Regions from separate parts of the Arthrobacter sp. StoSoilB13 genome, predicted to be linked through region 1. Evidence: predicted binding sites of a transcription regulator. Region 1 holds the regulator's gene; the other holds the start of a gene.

Region 1 (10,406 bases):
TGAACAGCTCGCTGTACTGGCCCAGGGTTTCGTTGATGACGGGCATTACTGGTCCTTCGAGGTTGGGGAAGAGACTGTGGGGGTTGCTGCCGGGTTGCCGGAGTCAGAGGAGATCTGCCATTCCCCGGTAAAGAGTTCACGGAGGGCTGCTGCTTCGCCCGCGAGCCGGTGGTCTTCGCCTCGCGCCAGCAGGCCATACTCCACCATGGTGCGGCCGTCCTGGTGGGTTCCCGTGCGGACCCAGACACGGCGGCGGTTGACGTAGAGCGAAGTCACCAGGCCGGCAACGGCGAGTAGGCCGAAGATCAACGCGTACAGCTGCCCGGGGTTGTGGTGGACGTCCACGCCGATGTACTTCTTGACGCCGTCGAAGCTGATGCTGCCTTTGCCGTCCGGCAGTGTTTTCGTCATCCCTGGGGCAAGCGTGATTCCGCCGGCTTCAAGTTTCCGGCCGTTGAGCTGCGTGAGGTCCCTGACGTCCAGCTCGAACACGTTCTGGGGCACGCCCTTGTCCAGGCCGAGGTCGCCGTAGTAGGAGTCAAGGCTCAACTGTGGGTTGAAGAGTTCAGGACTTGCGCTGAAGGAGATGCCCTCATCGGATTTGAAGGCCGTGGGCAGGAAGAAGCCTTGGAACGCCAGCTGGTCCGGTTTGCCGTCCGGCACCTTGATGACCACGGATGAGTAGTAGTTGTCGCCTTGCACCTTGGCCGTGACCGGTCCCTGGAAAGCGATGTTGCCCTCGCCGTCGCGGACGGTCACTACGGGGGCGTAGCCGTTTCCGGTGAGGTACAGGCTGGTGCCGCCCAGTGTAATGGGGTCGTTGACCTTGAGGATTTCCTTCTTCGCCGGCGAATCCGGATTTTCCTTGGTGGTGACCTCAGCGGTGTAGTCGATGGGCTGGCCGATCTTCTTCGGCGATTCGCGATCGAAGGTGGCCTCGAACTTGTCCAGCTGAATGGAGTAGGGCTGGAGCCAACTGCTCTGGAAGTTGGTGCCCGGCGTGAATTGGTCGTAACCCACCAAAGTATTGACGAACGTCTCGCCCTCCACGAGGATCCGCTGGCCGCTGTAGCCGAACAGGCCGCCGATAGCCACGGAAACCAACACGCCGATCAGGGAAGTGTGGAAGACCAGGTTGCCGACTTCCTTCAGGAAGCCGCGCTCGGCACCCAAGGACGGGAGGTCGCCGTCGACATTCCTGACTTCCACGCGGTAGCCGCGCCTTTTGAGCAGTCCGGCGGCATCGTTGATAGCCTTCGACGCCGGGATCCCGGCGTCGGCGGGCAGCGCCAAGGTGCCGTACTCCGGCAGTCGCGAAAGGCGCTTGGGCGTGCGCGGCGGCTGCGACTTCATCGCCTTGTAGTGGGCGATGGCCCGCGGGGTGACGCAACCGATCAGGGAGATGAACAGCAGGATGTAAATGGCCGAGAACCAGGCCGACGAGTACACGTCATAAAGCTGCAGGGCGTCGAGCAGCTGCCCGTAGGACGGGTTGTCCTTGATGTACTGGGTGACAACCGCAGGGTTCGCAGGGCGTTGCGGGAACAGGGACCCCGGCACCGCGCCCACAGCCAACAGGAGCAGCAGGAACAATGCCGTCCGCATGCTCGTCAGCTGGGTCCAAGCCCACCGAAGCATGCCCAGGATACCCAGGGAGGGCAGCGCGGCCTCGGACTTGGCCTGCTGGAGTTTTCCTTCCGCTGTCTTCGTGTTCGTGCTTTCAGCGGGTGGTGACTTCTTCTTGGCTTTCACGGACTCGCTCATCAGATTGGCAACTTCACATCGGTTTGGAACCAGTACTGCAACTCGGTCACCCAGGTTCCCCACACACCGGTGGCCATCAGGATGCCGAGCAAAATCAGGATGCCTCCGCCAAACCGCTGGATCGCCAGGCGGTGCGTCCGGAAGAAGGACATGACGCCCATGCCCCGCCGGACGGCAAGGGCGATCAGGAGGAACGGGATACCCAGGCCAAGGCTGTAAACGAAGGCCAGGAGCGCACCCTTTGCCGCCGACGATCCGCCGGACAAGCTCAGCAACTGTACCGCGGAGTATGTGGGCCCGATGCATGGGGCCCACCCCAGGCCGAACGTCAGCCCCAGGAGCGGCGCGCCCCACAGGCCGGCCGGAGGCTTCGCATGGATTTTGGCATCGCGCTGCAACCAACCAAAGCCACCCATAAAGACAACGCCCATGAGAATGACCAGAATGCCCAGCACTTGGGTGATCCAGGCGTTCTGCGGGCCCGTCAAGAGGGTCCCGAGCTGCCCAAACGCACCGCCCAGGAGGACAAAGATCACCGAGAAGCCCAGCACAAACAGCCCAATACCTGCCAGCATGCGGCCCCGCCGCTGCTTTTGGAGGTCGACGCCGGTCAGTCCCGTGACGTAGCCAAGGTAGCCGGGGACGAGTGGCAGCACGCACGGCGAAAGGAACGAGACGAGTCCGGCCAGCAGCGCAACCGGCACGGCAAGCAGCAGTGATCCGTTCAGGATCGTCTCGGCGAAAGGACTGTTCATTGGTACTACTCAGCCACTGCGGACGTAATGAGGGCCTTCAACGTGCTCTTCTCAATTTCGCCGAGGACGCGGGAGGCAACTTTGCCCTCCTTGTCCAGGACCAATGTGGTGGGCACCGCGCCCGGAGGCACGATTCCGGACACAGACAGGAGCACGGCCCCGTCTTTGTCGTTGAAGCTCGGGTAGGTGAGGTTGAAGGTCTTGTCGAAGGGCCTCTGCGGTGGCTTTCTCGTCACGCAGGTTAACGCCGAAGAATTGAACGCCTTGGTCCTTGAAGTCCTGGTGCAGGGCTTCAAGCTGGGGAGCTTCGACGCGACACGGGGCACAGGCCGCGAACCAGAAGTTCAAGACCGTGACTTTACCCTTGAGGTCTTCGGGCTTGACCGTCTCCCCATTGAAGAGTGTCCCCTTGAGCGCCACCGGTGCAGCGCGGTCCGCTTTGGCGAACTCGGTGACGGAACCATCCCCGGCCACGTAGTTCTTGTTGTCGCCTTTTCGGGCCTGCTCTGCGAGGGAGTCCTTCTGGGCGCAGGCCGACAGGCCCATGATAAGTCCTGCCAACAGGACACCACCGGCTGTGAGCACGCCGCGACGCGAAACGTTGTTGTCCATGTGCCTACGCCCCCGGAGTGCTTGCTGCACCGGGAAGGAGCACGGCAGCAGGTTCGCTGTATTCGACCCGCACAATCCTGCCGTCCTCGTCCAGGACCAGGGATGTCAGGGAGGTCAAGGTGCACTCACGCTTACGGGGGTCGTGCGCCAGCCGGCGGCCCTCGGCGGACAGGCGGGTGGACCAGATGGGAAGCTGATGGCTGACGAGGATCGCTTCCGCGCCGTCGCCACCCAATTCGATCGCCTTGACACGCGCATCTTCAACGGCAGCCATGACGCGTGCGGCCTGCTCTTTGTAGGGCTCGCCCCAGGACGGGCGCAGGGGGTTCCGGAAATAGAGCCAGTGCTTGGGCTTCAGGAATTCGCTGCGCGTGGGGTGGAGTCCCTCGAAGTGGTTCTCTGCTTCGATGATCCTGGGGTCTGTATGGATATCGAGATGGAGCGCCTCGGCAGTGGGCATTGCCGTTTCCTGGGCGCGCGTGAGCGGCGAGGCGACCAAGTGGACAATCCTGGCACCCTCGTTTGCGCGGACGGTGAAGTGCTCGGCCAGCATGCGGGCCATCTCCCGGCCCCGCTCGGAGAGATGGAATTCAGGCAGCCGGCCATAGAGGACGCCATCGGGATTATGGACCTCGCCATGGCGAAGCAGATGGACAGTTGCTTGGGGCATGTTTACCAGTTTCTCAAAGAAGCGGGGCGATCCGAAATCTTCTACCGTCAGTAGAACTCAAAGTTTTCTCAAAATGTTCCGTGGAGTTGGAATAAAAGATGCATATGCATGTTTATACTAGACACGAAGCTCGGTTGACGTTTCAAGTAAATGCATCAACCAGTCCGCCGGGTAAGCAAGCGGTACCTTCCACTACATACAGGAGAAACATCATGATGACCCTTCCCGCCAACGTCACCACCGGCATCTGGACCCTCGACGCTTCCCACAGCGAGATCGGCTTCACCGTCCGCCACGCAGGTATCAGCAAGGTCCGCGGCGTCTTCAAGGATGCCGAAGCAACCCTCGAAGTCGGCGAGACGCTGACGGACTCCAAGGTCAACGCAACCATCCGGACCGCCAGCTTTGACTCCGGCGACGTCAACCGCGACGGCCACGTCAAGGGCGAAGACTTCTTCGATGTGGAGAAGTACCCGGAGATCACCTTCGTCTCCCGCCACGTCAAGGCAAACGGCGACGGCTTCGATCTTGTGGGCGATCTCACCATCAAGGGAGTCACCAAGGAAGTTTCCATCGAAACCGAATTCAACGGCGTCGCAGTGGATCCCTTCGGCAACACCCGTGCAGGCGTCTCCGGCGAAACCACCATCAGCCGCAAGGACTTCGGCCTGACCTGGAACGCCGTGCTTGAGGCCGGTGGCGTCCTGGTCAGCGACAAGGTTGTCATCAACCTGGAACTCGCGTTCATCGCACCGGCAGCTGCCTAGATCCACAGCAGCTTGCACGGGAACTCGTACAGCAGTCCCGAGTAAACGGCGCCCCGTCACAGTTCCGCTGTGGGGGCGCCGTTTCGCATACTCATTGGTCACCCTGCGATTATTCGGCAAACACCCTGTAGTTCACTGCGAGGCAGCTCCGAATTTCCTATGCATCCCTCAACCTGCGGTCTAAAGTGATGCCATGAGTAACCCAGATGAAGCACCACAGCCTCAGCAGCCCGGCTCCCAGCCTCCGCAGCCCGGCAATGTTCCTCCTGCGGGTTACCAACCACCGCAGGGTTACCAACCACCCCAGGGCTACCAGCCGCCGTCGCAACCAGGTCAGTATTCGCAGCCTGGCCAATACTCGCAGCCCGGGCCAGGCCAGCCGGGACAGGCGGGCGGTTTCCACTTCGAAATGCCCACCGACGGCCCCCGCAACTTCAATGACGTCCTTCCGCAAGGTGGTTTCTCGGGCCTCTTCAAGACCATGGGCCTACCCACCGAACTCAAAGTGTCGTACTTCATTTGGGTCATCTCGGGGCTCCTTGGGCTCCTGTTTGGCCTCATTGGGCTCTTCGCCATCATCGCGGCGTTCGCTTTCATGCCGGGCGTCGCCGCACTCCTCCTGGTTCTCCTGATCATCAGCCTGGCTGTCGCGGCCGCCCAGATAGTCCTCGCCATGAAAATGAAGGAAGGCAAGGAATGGGCACGGCTGGCTCTTACCATCCTTGCCGCAGTTTCGCTCTTGCTCGCTATCTTTGGCTCCATCAACGCCGGCGGACCCGGTGCAGGGCCTGGGTGGCAACTGGTTTGGTTTCCTGGTCAGCGCAGTGGCCGTTGTGCTGATGTGGCTGCCGAACTCGCAGCTGTGGTTCAAGGCAGTAAAGGGCGCCGTCTAACCTGCCTGAAGTACCGCCGTCGGGCTCTCATCCAAGCCGCCCTGACAGGTGCACAAGGCCGTGGTGGTCCATTGGACCACCGCGGCCTTCATCATGAAGGCGTACGCCATCGTGATGATTTCATCTGAAGCAGGAAATTCCTGCGTGTGATCATCCGCAGCACCGGACCCCGGAGGTACGGTGGAAGCAGAACCAGGCTGGGGGCAGGGTCTTTTTGCTGATCCCGGCAGCCGTACCAGCAGTCGAACAAGCAAAGGAATGCCATGAGCAACGCTCCATACCCGCCGTCCAACGCCGGGGACGCCAAACCGGCCGATCCCAACACCGGTGATAACAAGGGCGACGCCAACAAGCCTGAGCAGCCGGGCCAGCCATCCATGCCGCAGTACGGTCAGCCGTCGGCACCGCAGTATGGCCAGCAGACTCCCCAATATGGTCAGCAGCCAAGCGCTCCGCAGTACGGTCAGCAGTCCCCGGCTGCTCCCCAATATGGCCAGCCCCCGGCTCCACAATATGGTCAGCAAGCTCCCCAGTTTGGCCAACAGTCGCCGCAGTTTGGCCAGCAGTCGCCGTACGGCCAGCAGCCGTCTCCCTACGGTCAGCAGGCCCCGCAATACGGGCAGGACACCAACTGGCCCAGCCAGCAGCCAGGGCCTGCTACGGTTCCCCCGCTGGTCAACATCTCCTTCTGGATGATCATCGCAGCGGGCATCCTGTCCGCCATCAGCTCGCTGATCCTGGCCACCACCGGCTCGGATGCCTTCATCAACTCGATGATCCAGCAGGCTGCACAGCAGGGCACTGAATTCCCGGAAGGCTCCCTGGAAGGCATGCGTGGCGGTATCGTCGTTGCCGCCATCATTGGGGCCATCGTGTCCCTGGGCCTCTACGCCTTGGTTGCATTCCCGGTCCGCAAGGGCAAGAACTGGGCCAGGATCCTGGGCACCGTCTTCGCGGCGATCTCCGTCCTCGGCCTCGCCGGACTGTTCCAGTTCGGTGCTACGTACGGCATCCTGCAGCTCTTGGTGATCCTGCTGGGAGTTGCCGCAATCGTCCTGCTGTACCTGCCGGCGTCGGCTCCCTATTTCCGTAAGCCGCAGCCTTTCGCCAACCCTTACCAGAACCCGTACGGCCGCTAAACCACGGCAGTTCGTTCCACAGCGGGCGCGGACCCGGAAAGGCTAGACAGCCTGACCCGGTGTCTGCGCCCGTTGTGCGTGGTACGCCAGGATCTGCAGCTCGGTGGCCATATCCACCTTGCGGAGGTTCACGTGCGGCGGAACCTGCAGGAGAACCGGAGCAAAGCTCAGGATGCTCCGGATTCCGGCAGCGATGACGCGATCACAGACTTCCTGGGCCACTGTGGCGGGCAACGCCAGCACCACCATGTTGGTGTGGGTGCGTTCCAGGACACGTTCAAGTTCCGCTGAATCGCTGACCCGCAACCAACCCACCTCGTTGCCGATCACCATGGGGTCTGCGTCGAAAATAGCTACGACGTCGAATCCCCGGGACTCGAAGCCGCCGTACCGCGCCAGGGCCTTGCCGAGGTTACCGGCGCCGACGATTGCGACCTTCCAGTCGTGCGTCAGGCCAAGGGCTGCAGCAATGTGACGGCTCAGGTACTGGACTTCGTAGCCCACCCCGCGGGTCCCGTACGAGCCCACGTAGGAAAGGTCCTTGCGGAGCGTGGAGGAGCTGACGCCTGAAGCCTCGGCCAACGCGTCCGATGACACACGTTCCACGCCTTCTGCCAGGAGCGAGTTGAGCGCGCGCAAATAGAGAGTCATCCGGGCCACAGCCGCGGGCGGGATCTGCTTGGCGGCAGGTTCGTTGTCCCCGCTTGTTGCCCCCGGGGACGGTTCCAGCGCAGTCACGGTTTTCTCCATTGCGTCGCTTGTTGTTCCACTCTATGGCCCTTGGGGCGGACTCAACAAAAGCCGGTACTTCCGGGTAACAGAGTCCCGTGGTCCTCAGCCTTCGAGAACTTTTTTCAATGTACGGGTCAAGCGCTGCTCGTCGATCTTCCAAAAGTCGCGCTGGACCCCGTCCACCAGCACCACTGGAATTTCCTCCGCGTAACGCTCCTGCAGTTCTGCCTTTCCGTCGATTGCCTGCTCGGTCCACTGGATGCCCAGTGCCGAGGTAACGCGCTCGACGGCGGCACGTGCCTCCGTGCACAGGTGGCAGTCAGCTTTGGTGAGGAGGACGACGTCGGGAATAGCCATGACACAACGGTAACCGCCCCAACGCTCTCTCACATCCCACCCCCTTCCCGGCCATCCCTCTCTCACATCCACCCCCTTCCCGGCCATCCCTCTCTCACATCCACCCCCAACCCCCCCAACGCTCTCTCACATCCCACCCCCTTCCCGGCCATCCCTCTCTCACATCCCACCCCCTTCCCGGCCATCCCTCTCTCACATCCCACCCCCAAACCACCAACGCTCTCTCACATCCCACCCCCTTCCCGGCCATCCCTCTCTCACATCCACCCCGGCGGTCGCCCACCGTGCGCCCTCAACGCCGGGGCCGGGCGATTGACTAGACTCAAGGCATGCCCGACGAGAAGAACGCCGCCGTGGTCGCCGACGCCAAGGTGCCACAGCACACCGGCGAAGCCGCTTTCTTCGACGTCGACAACACGTTGATGAAGGGCGCGAGCCTCTTCCACGTGGCCCGCAAGATGTACGAACGCAAGGCATTCACCCTGTCCCAGGCGGCTGGCTTCGCGTGGAAGCAGTTCAAATTTGTCATGCGTGGCGAGAATATGGACGACGTCCATGCCGTGCGCGACTCGGCCCTGACCTTGGCTGCCGGGATAACCGTGGAGGACATCAAAGCCCTCGGCGAAGAAGTTTATGACGAAATGATCGAGTCACGGATCTGGCCCGGAACCAAGGCACTCGCGGAGCAGCACCTTCGTGTAGGCCGACGGGTGTGGTTAGTGACGGCCACACCCATTGAGGTTGCCACAGTCATCTCAACAAGGCTCGGACTGACGGGCGCGCTGGGGACCGTGGGCGAGGTCCATGACGGAATGTATACCGGCAAGCTTGTGGGTGACATCCTGCACGGGCCGGCCAAGGCCATCGCCGTCCAACTCATAGCTGATCAAGAAGGCTTGGACTTGGAACACTGCTGGGCTTACAGCGACTCTGCCAATGACATCCCGCTGCTGACTATGGTGGGTCACCCCGTGGTGATCAACCCCGACTCCAAGCTGCGCCGGCATGCCCGCGACAACAACTGGCCTGTATACGACTTCCGCTCCGGACGCCGTGCAGCAACCCTAGGACTTAAGGCCGCAACCGTCGGCGGAGCCATTTACGGATTGTGGCGTGGGTTCTCAAAGTTCCGTGGTCCCCGCTAGCTGTTCCGCTCTCACATCCCAACGCGTTTCCACCGTTCCGCTCTCACATCCCAACGCGTTTCCACCGTTCCGCTCTCACATCCTCCATTAGCACTGGTCTGCCTGTGGATAACTTCTGCACGCTTTGCCGCTTCCAAGAAACAATGCGGGTATGCAGAATTCGCTACTCAACCCGTCCGGCCCGATCTTGCGGCCTTTCAGCCTGAACGAAGCCAAAGCAGCGGGCATCAACCCCGCAGCCATTTGGCGCAGCAGCAACATTCTTCCCGTTAGCCGTGGTTTGTACCGGCCAAGCGATTGGGATTTCGACCTTCCGGCAGCCGCACGTTCCCTTTCCTCAGCCAGCCCTGGCGCTTGGATCTCCCACACAACTGCCGCCAGGCTCTATGGTTTTGTCTTGCCAGCTTGGCTTTCGGATTCCAATGAACTGCATTTGAGCAAACCCCGACATCTGCCATCGGTTCGGCGCAAGGGCATCATCGGGCACACGGAAAAGCACTTCGAGGGGGAGATTGAGCAAGTGCAAGGGATTTGGATGAGCACTCGAGCCCGAACATGGCTGGATTTGGCGCGTCGTCTCCCCCTTCATGACCTCGTATGCGTGGCAGATCAGTTGATCCGCATTCCGCGGCCCGAGTTTGAGGGGCGCGATGCACCGTTTGCTACTGCCGAGCAGCTCCGGAACATGGTCGAACGACACAAAAACCGCCAAGGCGTAGTCCGTGCACGGCAAGCCCTGGACCTTATGCGCGTCGGGGGCCGACTCGGCTCCAGAGACTTTGCTACGTATGGCCATGCTTGATGCCAATTTGCCGGAACCTCAGCTTCAGGTGATGCTGCGCGCGAACGACCCCTTCTCGCCCTCAGCGGACTTGGGTTTCAAGGCCCGTCGCCTCGCGATCCAGTACGACGGCGGCCATCACCTTGAGGAGGAGCAGATGCATAGCGATCGGCGCAGGGATAAAGCCTTTAGAGCAGCCGGTTGGACAGTCCTTGTCTTTGGAAAAGAAGACCAGGCGGACAACTTTGGCAATGCCGTTCGGCAGATCAAGAGGGCCCTACGGACTGCATGGATGGATCCATCCGTTGCGTCGGGGTTTGCCAGGAACGCGATGTGAGAGAGCATTCGGCGAAACGCGTCAGGATGTGAGAGAACATCCGGCCAAACAGGCCAGGAAGTGAGAGAACATCACGCCAAACAGGCCAGGAAGTGAGAGAACATCCGGCGAAACGGGGCAGGATGTGAGAGAGCAAAAATGCCCGCCGCCTTGGAGGCAACGGGCATTCACGCTTGGTGAAGTATCTCTACTTCTTATTGCGGCGCTGATGGCGAGTCTTGCGAAGCAGCTTGCGGTGCTTCTTCTTGGCCATACGCTTGCGGCGCTTCTTAATAACTGAACCCACGAAAGTTCCTTACAAACTAGATGAAGGTCCTGTCTGTTGGAACGGATCCGCGGACTAGCAGCAGACAGTACAACTGACAGATTCTTACATTGACGTAAAACGTTCCTTAACAGAGTACCGCTTCAAAGGGGCACCCCGTGACCACGGTCCGCGGGACGGACTCCGGCG
Region 2 (10,406 bases), 990 kb from region 1:
CGAGTTCGACCTCGCACACGGACTTGAGGCATTCGAAGTAGCCAGGAACTCAGCCCGGTCAGGCAAGGTCCTGCTGAACTTCCAGGATTAGTTTTTCGCCACGGGTACGAAGACGCGGGGCTGGTCGTTCCAGCTGGGGGCCAGCTCCGCGATCGTTTGGCGCATTATTTTTCCGGCCGCATCCCTGGCCTGCTGTCCGTCGCCGGCGTCGATGGCGTGTGCGACGTCAATATGCCACTGCAGCGCCTGCTTCTGGGGGTGTTCCGGCATGAGGCCGTGCACTGTGCGTCCCGTCAGGGTCTCTGTCACCTGGCCAATCAGGTTGGCAAACATCTCGTTTCCCGAGCCGGAGAGGACCAGTGCATGGAACCGGATATCGAGGTCAAGGAACCGTGCCATGTCTCCGGCGTCGCCGGCTTCCTTCATGGCCAGCGAAATATCCACGAGTTCCCGGCGAAGGGTTTCCGGAGCGTTTCCGGCTGCGAGTTCCGCAGCAACAGGCTCGACGGCGGAACGTAGCTCAGCGAGCGACCTCAGTTGGGCGCCACGGCCCTCCCCGGCCAAGCGCCAGCGAATGACCAACGGATCAAAGGGATTCCAGCGATGGGCCGGGAGGACGCGGATTCCGACACGCTTGATGGTTTCCACCAGGCCCAGCGACTGCAGGACGCGGACGGCCTCCCGGACCACCGAGCGCGAAACGTTGAGCTCGTCTTCCAAATGTTCGGCCAGCATGACGTGGCCAGTGGGAAGGGCGCCGCCCACAATCCGGGTTCCCAGATGCTCTACGGCGCGGTGGTGGAGGCTGGTTGACATAGACGTAAGCATAGTGCGGCGAACGCATTCCGCGTGCCGTCCGACGCCGCTTGGCGCCGTTCGGAAGTCCCGCACATCATAGACTGTTTATGACGCGGCGCCGTTCCAAAACGTGGGCGTCGCTTTCCTGCTCATGGCTTAAATACGTATGGTTTATTACAGCCCCTGGTTATGAAATCGCTTCCTGCTGTCCGCAGGACTGTTTGTACACGATCGAATTGGAGTTTTGATGTCAGCACACATCGGTGTCACCGGCCTCGCGGTGATGGGCGCCAACCTGGCCCGCAACCTGGCCCGCAACGGCTTCACTGTGGCTCTCCACAACCGCTCCGTGGAAAAGACCGACGCCCTGCTGGAAAAGCACGGCACGGACGGCGACTTCATCCGCACTGAAACGCTGCAGGAACTCGTCGACTCCCTCGAAAAGCCCCGCCGTGTCCTGATCATGGTCAAGGCGGGCGCTCCCGTGGACAACGTCATCGAGCAGCTGGAACCGCTTCTCGAGGCCGGCGACATCATCATCGATGCCGGTAACTCGCACTACGAGGACACCCGCCGCCGCGAAGCCGCGCTGGCCAAGAAGGACCTGCACTTCGTTGGCGTCGGTGTTTCCGGTGGCGAAGAGGGCGCATTGAACGGTCCCTCCATCATGCCCGGTGGCTCCAGGGAGTCCTATGACGCCCTCGGCCCGCTGCTGGAGAAGATTGCCGCAAAGGTCGACGGCGAACCGTGCTGCGCTTGGATCGGCACCGACGGTGCCGGCCACTTCGTCAAGATGGTCCACAACGGCATCGAATACGCCGACATGCAGGTTATCGGTGAAGCATTCGATCTCCTCCGCTCCGGCGCCGGCATTGAGCCCGCCGAGCAGGCCAGGATCTTCGCTGACTGGAACAAGGGCGATCTGTCCTCCTTCCTGATCGAAATCTCGGCCGAGGTTCTGGGCCACGTCGACGCCAAGACCGGCAAGCCGTTCGTTGATGTCGTCGTGGATGCTGCAGGCCAGAAGGGAACCGGACGCTGGACGGTCATCTCCGCACTGGAACTCGGCTCCCCGGTCTCCGGCATTGCCGAGTCCGTTTTCGCCCGTGCATTGTCCTCACAGGCCGAGCAGCGCAAGCTTGGCCAGGAACTGCTGGCCGGCGAAGAGGCTTCCGTGGAGATCCCCGAGACGTTCGTTGAGGACGTCCGCCAGGCGCTGTACGCCTCCAAGCTGGTTTCCTACGCCCAGGGCCTGGACATGCTGACCTCCGCCGCGAAGGAGTACGGCTGGGACCTCAAGCTGGACGAAATCGCCTCGCTGTGGCGTGCAGGTTGCATCATCCGCGCAGAACTCCTCAAGGACATCACCAAGGCCTACGCTGCCGAGGAGAAGCCTGCCAACCTCCTGTTCGCGCCGGCTTTCACCAAGGCCATCGCTGAGGCCCTCCCGGCCTGGCGCCGCGTTGTAGCCACCGCTGTCCAGCTGGGCATCCCGGTTCCGGTCTTCTCCTCCTCGCTGGCCTACTACGACGGCCTGCGCCGCAAGCGCGTTGCTGCTGCCCTGATCCAGGGCCAGCGCGACCTCTTCGGTGCGCACACCTATGGCCGCGTTGATGCCGAAGGTACGTTCCACACCCTGTGGGGCGAAGACAAGTCCGAAATCTCGGCCGTCGACACCCACTAAGGTTCCGCAGCAAGGCCGGTTCTTCCCCGATACGCTGGGAGGAGCCGGCCTTTGCCGTGCCGGAAGGGGTACTGGGCCATCGTGGCGAGTGCCACGAGCCAAGGAGCCAGAGACATGACCGAGCGCATCGCTTTTGTCACAGGGGCATCTACCGGCATTGGTTTTGAGACGGCGCGCGCCCTGAGGTCCGAAGGCTTCATTGTCTACGCCGGTGCGCGCAGGGTGGAGAAGATGCATCCCCTTCAGGCGCAGGGAATCACGGTCATGCACCTGGACGTCACCGTAGAAGAGTCCATGGCCTCAGCTGTGGCGCTTGTTGAAGCTGCACACGGGCACATAGATGTCCTGGTGAACAACGCAGGGTACGGCTCCTACGGCTCCCTCGAGGAGGTTCCCCTGGCAGAAGGCAGACGCCAGTTCGAGGTGAACGTGATGGGTTTGGCGAGGATGACGCAACTCGTTATTCCCAGGATGCGGCATGCGGGTTCTGGCCGGATCATCAACGTCTCGTCCATCGGCGGAAAGATTTATGAGCCCCTTGGCGCTTGGTACCACGGGACCAAGTTCGCAGTGGAGGGGATGAGTGATTCTTTGCGGCTCGAGTTGAAACCGCACGGCATCGACGTCGTACTCATCGAGCCCGCCGGAACGGACACCGAATGGGGCACCATTGCCGGGGAAGGCCTCTTATCCGCATCCGGCAAGGGTCCATACAAGGGGCAGGCCCACGTCATGGCAGCAGCCTTGGCCTCAACATCCGGACAGCTGATATCCACGCCTCCGAGGGTAGTGGCTAAGGCAATAGTTCGCGCGTCAACGGCAAAACGCCCCAAGACCCGCTACCCGGTGGGTAGGGGAGCCTGGAGCGTCCTGGCCTTGCGCAGGGTTCTTCCTGACCGCGTGTTTGACGCCGTGCTGTGGAACTCCTACAAGAGGTTTACCGGCTAGCTCAAACTAGATCCTGTATTCGATGTAGTACTCAGCCGGGTCAACCGCCGGTTTGGTTTCGGATTTCGCGTCGCGGTGCCGCCACGTCGCTGGAATGCCGGTGATGATCGACTCCGGGGGAGCGTTCTTCACCACGACGGCGTTCGCACCAATTGCGCTGTCTGCGCCGATGGTGATGGGTCCCAGGACCTTGGCGCCGGCGCCGATGGTCACCCGATCCCCGATGGTGGGGTGGCGCTTGACCTTGGCAAGGGATCGGCCACCCAGCGTCACACCGTGATAGATCATCACGTCTTCGCCGATTTCGGCCGTTTCGCCGATGACGACACCCATACCGTGGTCGATGAAGAAGCGCCGGCCGATGGTTGCGCCGGGATGGATTTCGATGCCCGTCAGGAACCGCGCCAACTGTGAAATCAGTCTGGCAGGAAAGCGAAGGGCCGGGTTTTGCCAGAGCTTGTGGGTCACGCGGTGTGCCCAGATGGCATGCAGGCCGGAGTAGGCGAAAAAGTTCTCAAAAGAACCTCGAGCCGCCGGGTCATGCGACCGGGCGGCGTCGAGGTCTTCCTTAAGCCTTGCGAAGAAGCTCACAAAGACCTTTCTACAGGAAATGAATGCTTGCGGGCGAAGTGTTAGCCGCGGATGTCGTCAAAGAGGACAGTGGAGATGTAACGCTCCCCGAAGTCCGGCACGATCACGACGATCAGCTTGCCCTTGTTCTCCGGACGCTTGGCTACTTCCAGTGCACCCCATACCGCGGCACCGCCGGAAATACCGGCCAGGACGCCTTCCTTGGAACCAAGGGCGCGGGCGGTGGCAACGGAGTCTTCAAGGGTCGCATCGAGAACTTCGTCGTAGACGTTGGTGTCCAGGACCTCCGGGACGAAGTTGGCGCCCAGACCCTGGATCTTGTGGGGACCCGGGCTGCCGCCATTAAGGATGGGGGAGTCCTTGGGCTCGACTGCAATGATCTGGACTTCGGGCTTGCGCTCCTTGAGGACCTGTCCGACGCCGGTCACGGTACCGCCGGTACCGACGCCGCCAACAAAGATGTCTACTTCGCCGTCTGTGTCCGCCCAGATTTCCTCGGCAGTGGTGTTGCGGTGGATCTCCGGGTTGGCCGGGTTGGCGAACTGCTGCGCCCAGATGGAGTTCTCCGTGTTGGCAACAATCTCCTGGGCCTTTTCAACAGCGCCGCGCATGCCTTCGGAACCGGGAGTCAGTACGATCTCTGCACCGTAGGCGCGAAGCATGACACGACGTTCGGTGGACATGGTCTCAGGCATGGTCAGGATGACCTTGTAGCCGCGTGCGGCACCAACAAGGGCCAGAGCGATTCCGGTGTTGCCGGAGGTGCCCTCGACAATTGTTCCGCCCGGCTTCAGGGCACCGGACTTTTCGGCGGCGTCAATGATGGCCACACCGATGCGGTCCTTCACGCTGTTGGCCGGGTTGTAGAACTCAAGCTTGACCGCAACGGTGGCCTCAAGGCCTTCGGTCAGCCGGTTCAAACGGACCAGCGGAGTGCGGCCGACCAGCTGGGTGACGTCGTCGTAGATCCTTGCCATGAAGATTATGCCTATCTCTGAAGAGGGAATGCTGAGGTCAGCCTAACCAGCAGGATCGAAACCCTGCTAAGCAGTTAGCCATGCAGAGTAATATTTCCGCGCTTTGGCCAGTTTTGGATTGATGATGACCTGGCAGTAACCCTGGTACGGGAATTTGGCGTAGTAGTTCTGATGGACTTCCTCTGCCTCATAGAACTCGGGTAGCCGGCTCACTTCCGTCACAATCGGATCGGCCCAAAGTGCTTGCGCGCGCTCGATGGCTTCTTCGAAGAGGATCTTTTCCTCCGTCGTGGTGTAGAACATCGACGAACGGTATTGGGTACCTGTGTCGTAGCCCTGCCGGTTCAACGTGGTGGGGTCATGCAGCGCGAAGAACATGTCAAGAATGACCTCCTCCGGCACCACGGTCTCGTCGAATGTCACCGCAACTACCTCTGCATGACCGGTCATTCCCGAGCAGACGTCGTAGTAGTCAGGGTTTCGGACATGGCCACCCGTATAGCCCGAGACCACGGAACTGACGCCGCGGGTTTTCTGGTACACGGCATCAAGGCACCAGAAGCATCCACCACCAAGTACAAAAGTTTTCATGATCTCTTCAATGGATTGGAGGGGCTGATGATTCCCGCAATACCTTACGGGACAATAACGCCACCGGGAACGCCACTGGGTACGTCACTGGGCAGGCGCGGCAGCAACCAAGACTGCCCTATCGGGCCCAGTAGGTAAGAATAAGAGTATGGAAGCAGTAGACACCGCCATTTCCGATGCGGATTCCGGCGATGACGCCGGGACAGTGGAAGCAAGCGGGGACCCGACCCTTGGCCAGGTGTTGCTTGCTGTTGAGGAACTCTGGCCGGAATCCTTGGCTGAGGATTGGGATGAGGTAGGCCTCGTGGTGGGGCGCCCCACCGCGCCGATCACCAAAATCCTGTTTGCCGTGGATCCCACCCTGGCCGTCATCGACGAGGCCATTGAGTGGGGTGCAGGACTCCTCATTACGCATCATCCGTTGTTGCTCAAAGGCGTGAACTCCGTCGCGGCCACGTCCGCGAAGGGATTGGCCGTGCACCGTCTTATCGAGGCGGGCACCGGACTCCTGACCGTCCACACGAACGGTGACTCCGCCGTCGGGGGCGTATCGGACGTGTTGGCGGACGCCTTTGGCCTGGAAAATGTTGCCCCACTGACCCCTGCCGCCAATGGCTTGCCCGAGGAAGGCATTGGCCGGGTTGGAGATCTTCCTGAGCTCATGACCTTGGGTGATTTCGCTGCCCGCGTCTTTGGGATGCTCCCCGCAGTGGCCGGAGGGGTCCGCGTGGCTGGCGACAAGGACGGTCTGCTGCGGCGCGTCGCCGTCTGCGGTGGCGCCGGGGACAGCTTGTTCGATGCCGTCAGGGCCAGCAACGCAGATGTGTATGTGACAGCAGACATGCGGCACCATCCGGCGTCGGAGGCGCGGGAAGGTGCCGTCAACGGCCGTCCGTACCTCATTGACGTATCGCACTTTGCCAGTGAATGGCTGTGGCTGCCCGTAGCCGCGGAAGCGCTCGGCAACGTACTGGCTGATCAGGGCTACGACGTCGAGATCCGTGTGAGCAGCACCAACAGCGATCCCTGGGACTTCATACTCACTCCCGGCGGGGACTAGAGTCTAGAAGATACGGACAGTCCCAATAAAAAGGGGCCCGTCCATCCGGAACTGATCCCCAGGCCCGGAAGTAACAAGCGGAGGTAAGCGTGGCGAAAGCAGCACCGGCAGAACAATTGAAATTGCTTGAACTGCAGGGACTGGACGCCAGGCTCAAGTCGTTGGCAGGCCGCCGGAAGGTGCTGGAAACAGATCCCCGGATAGCTGACCTGCAGGATGCACTCAACGTTGCCAATGGTGAGTTGGGCGCGGCCAAGATGGCCGTACACGACGCCGAAGCCGAACTGCGTCGTTCGGAAGCTGACGTGGAACAGGTCGCATCCCGCATCGAACGGGACGAAGCCAGGCTCAATAGCGGAACCGGCCTCTCCAAGGACCTCGTAGCGCTCCAAAGTGATATTGCGTCCCTTAATAAGCGCCGCTCCGACCTTGAAGATGTTGAGCTTGAAATCCTGGAACGTTTGGACACCCTGCGGGAGCGCCAGGCCGCGCAACAGACCATCGTGGATGACATCCAGGGTTCATTTGCCGGCATCCGCGCCGAACTGGATGAGGCGATTGCTGAGATCGCGGCCGAGGAAACCGTGGTCCGCGGGCAGCGTGCGGCTTTCGCGGAGGCCCTCGACGCCGGAATGCTCGCAGTCTATGAGAAGACCATAGCCAAGCGCGGCGTCGGTGCCGCCAGGCTCTTCCACGGTAAATCGGAAGGTTCAGGGATGATGCTCAGCCCCGGCGACCTCGCTGAAGTCAAGGCTGCGGCTGACGACGACATCGTCTTTTGCCCTGATTCCGGATGCATCCTGGTCCGTTCGGCCGAGTGGAACTGACCTAGCCGAGCGGAACTGACCTAACTGCCCAGAATGATATTGAGGGCATGCGGCTTGCGGGCCGCCCCGGGCACAAGTTCCGCTGCCCAGACTTCCTTGGCGGCCTTCAGCAGTTGATCGGGCGTGGCAGGGGCCTTGCCGCGCCTGGTCAGCAGATGCCTGGCAAACTCGCCACGGGTGTGTTTGGCGAAGTGGCTGACCACCGTGCGCTTGCCGTTTGCCTCGTTGAATACATTCACCGTGACGGTCTGCGCTGCCGGGGGAGCCCACGCAGCTGCATACGTGCTGGAACGGCAATCAACCAGCAGCTCTCCTTCAGCCCGTTTGGCGAGGGCCGCATTCAGGTTCGGCTTCCAGAAGGAGGCGAGGCGTCCGACGTCGGGCAGTGCGGTTCCCATGGACAGCCGGTAAGCCGGCACCTGGTCACCAAAGCCGATAACGCCCCACAGTGCCGAAACCACCAAAATCGTTTCGGTTGCCTTGCGTCGTTGGGCCGGCGTCATGGACTTGAAGCCGAGCGCGTCATACAGGACTCCTGAGTAGACCTGATGGGCCGGGGCCGCCGGTTCCGCGTGCAGCCGGGTATTACGTTCGACGTCGTCCTTCAGCGAGGCACCTACGCCCAGCAGTGCCAGCGCGTCCTCGTGGGCGCTGACGGTGCCCAACGATTCCAGGACCTTGGCGCGGTACGGGTTCAGCTCCGGAAAGCTGAGCGACTCCCATTCGACGGCGGGACCTTTGACGGCGGGGGTCTTGCCTTCGGAAGGCGGCAGCAGAATCAGCACCAGACGATATTACCGGGGACCGGGGCAACCCTCGACGCCGGTAGACTGTACGGCGGATGGGTTGACCAGGCGGTCGCGCGTCACGCAAGTGGCTCGAGGAACGTCCGGGCTCCGCAGAGCAGGGTGGTGGGTAACGCCCACTCGGGGTAACCCGCAGGCCAGTGCCACAGAAAACAGACCGCCTGCGCGTGCTGATGCTTGCAGCAGCGTGCGGCAGGTAAGGGTGAAACGGTGGTGTAAGAGACCACCAGCTCCCTGGGTGACCGGGGAGGCTAGGTAAACCCCACCCGGAGCAAGGCCAGACAGGGCACGTTTGAGGGCTGCTCGCCCGAGTGTCCGGGTAGGCTGCTGGAGGGCGCCGGCAACGGCGTTCGTAGATGGATGGCCGCCACTCCTTTGCCGGCAACGGCAAGGGATGACAGAACCCGGCGTATCGGTCAACCCATCCACATATTTGCCACTGAGGTCCCAGGCATGTGATGTCCATTGTGACTGCCATGTGAGTGATTTCACGCCCCCGGGCGCCCAAGAGGGCGCCCTTCCGCCTTAGACTTGTTATGAACGTAGATGTTCTGCCGCCGGGACTGCGTTCGCAGCCGGCGGTCTTTTCTTTGCAATCGTTCAAGGCGCTGTGGGTGGACCGAAGCCCGTCCAGTGCTCGTGCCGCAGGATTACTCCGGGCGGCCGCCATCTGCATACGAGGACGTATGTGGTTGACCCAAGGAAGGTAGTTCTGTGAGCCAGACGTCAGATTCTTGTCTTGATAAGTGGATGGGCCGGGAGGCTCTCGCCGAGGCCATGATTCCGGTGATCGGCCGGTTGTACCGGGAAAACAACGTGGTCACGAGCATCCACGGCCGGAGCCTGATCAACAAGTCGACCATGAACATCCTGAAGGCCCACCGCTTTGCGCGCCGGATGAGCAACACCGAGCTCCTGCTCGAAGAAACCGCACCCCTGTTGAACGCTCTTGCTGAGCTGGAACTCGGTGCGGCTGCAATCGACATTGCCCGTCTCACGGAGAAGTTCCGTGTCGAGGGCCACGGCACCTCGTTGGATGACTTCCTGCGGGCCGAGCTCGCTGAAATCGTCGGAAAGCGTGGCGCTGATGACCGCACCAGCACCGACGTCGTGCTGTACGGCTTTGGGCGCATCGGCCGCCTCCTGGCCCGCATCCTGATTGAAAAGGCCGGTGGCGGGCATGGCCTGCGGCTGCGTGCCATCGTTGTCCGCAAGGGCGCCGAGAACGACCTCGTCAAGCGTGCCAGCCTCCTGCGCCGCGACTCCGTACATGGTTCCTTTGAGGGAACTATCCGCGTGGATGAAGAAGCAAACACCATCACCGCCAACGGCGTTCAGGTCCAGGTCATCTACTCCGACAACCCCGCAACCGTGGACTACACCGCCTACGGCATCAAGGATGCCCTCGTAGTGGACAACACCGGGCGTTGGCGCGATGCGGAAGGCCTGTCCCAGCACCTGCAAAGCAAGGGTGTTTCGCGCGTCCTGCTGACGGCTCCGGGCAAGGGCGACCTGAAGAACATCGTCCACGGAATCAACCAGTCCGACATTTCCGATGACGACAAGATCGTCACGGCCGCGTCGTGCACGACCAACGCCATTACTCCGGTACTGAAGGCCATCAACGACAAATTCGGTATCATCCACGGCCACGTTGAGACGGTGCACTCGTTCACGAACGACCAAAACCTGATCGACAACTTCCACAAGGGAGATCGCCGCGGCCGCTCGGCAGCACTGAACATGGTCATCACGGAGACAGGGGCAGCCAAGGCTGTTGCCAAGGCGCTTCCGGAACTTCAGGGCAAGCTCACCGGTAACGCCATCCGCGTACCTACCCCGGATGTTTCCATGGCGATCCTGAACCTCAACCTCGCCAAGGGCACCACACGCGATGAGGTCAACGACTACCTCCGCGAAATGTCGCTGCACTCACCGTTGCGCAAGCAGATCGACTACATCGACTCGCCGGACGTTGTCTCCACCGACTTCGTTGGGTCCCGCCGCGCAGGCATCGTTGATGGTCTGGCCACTATTTCCAACGACAAGAACCTCGTGCTCTACGTTTGGTACGACAACGAATTCGGCTACTCCTGCCAGGTTGTCCGTGTCATGGAGGAAATG

The links. The regulator Rex, encoded in region 1, represses fermentation and respiration genes when NADH is low (regulators of the CRP and FNR family bind a similar motif). The targets are predictions, from matches to a motif close to CTTGTGAANNNNTTCACAAG.
Region 2: LDP01_RS05255 (glyceraldehyde-3-phosphate dehydrogenase) is a predicted target of Rex. The motif match lies at 8,758-8,777, and genes of this name have one in related genera.

The regions. Positions count from the first base shown of each region.
Region 1 covers NZ_AP024647.1:2,095,353-2,105,758, forward strand. Annotated here, with positions in the region: gene ccsB (c-type cytochrome biogenesis protein CcsB) at 1-46, opposite strand, end outside; gene resB (cytochrome c biogenesis protein ResB) at 46-1,764, opposite strand; gene LDP01_RS09780 (cytochrome c biogenesis CcdA family protein) at 1,764-2,519, opposite strand; partial or broken gene LDP01_RS09785 (TlpA family protein disulfide reductase) at 2,525-3,131, opposite strand; gene LDP01_RS09790 (histidine phosphatase family protein) at 3,136-3,801, opposite strand; gene LDP01_RS09795 (YceI family protein) at 4,017-4,568, shown strand; gene LDP01_RS09800 (hypothetical protein) at 4,762-5,589, shown strand; gene LDP01_RS09805 (hypothetical protein) at 5,725-6,600, shown strand; gene LDP01_RS09810 (redox-sensing transcriptional repressor Rex) at 6,643-7,350, opposite strand; gene LDP01_RS09815 (glutaredoxin family protein) at 7,435-7,689, opposite strand; gene LDP01_RS09820 (HAD family hydrolase) at 8,019-8,834, shown strand; gene LDP01_RS09825 (hypothetical protein) at 8,986-9,636, shown strand; gene LDP01_RS23715 (endonuclease domain-containing protein) at 9,629-9,952, shown strand; gene LDP01_RS09830 (30S ribosomal protein bS22) at 10,140-10,238, opposite strand.
Region 2 covers NZ_AP024647.1:1,110,087-1,120,492, reverse strand. Annotated here, with positions in the region: gene LDP01_RS05310 (L-idonate 5-dehydrogenase) at 1-91, shown strand, start outside; gene LDP01_RS05305 (FadR/GntR family transcriptional regulator) at 88-816, opposite strand; gene gnd (NADP-dependent phosphogluconate dehydrogenase) at 1,046-2,482, shown strand; gene LDP01_RS05295 (oxidoreductase) at 2,597-3,430, shown strand; gene epsC (serine O-acetyltransferase EpsC) at 3,437-4,021, opposite strand; gene cysK (cysteine synthase A) at 4,063-4,998, opposite strand; gene msrA (peptide-methionine (S)-S-oxide reductase MsrA) at 5,065-5,589, opposite strand; gene LDP01_RS05275 (Nif3-like dinuclear metal center hexameric protein) at 5,738-6,649, shown strand; gene LDP01_RS05270 (zinc ribbon domain-containing protein) at 6,739-7,476, shown strand; gene LDP01_RS05265 (YaaA family protein) at 7,497-8,261, opposite strand; RNA gene rnpB (RNase P RNA component class A) at 8,319-8,710, shown strand; gene LDP01_RS05255 (glyceraldehyde-3-phosphate dehydrogenase) at 8,997-10,406, shown strand, end outside.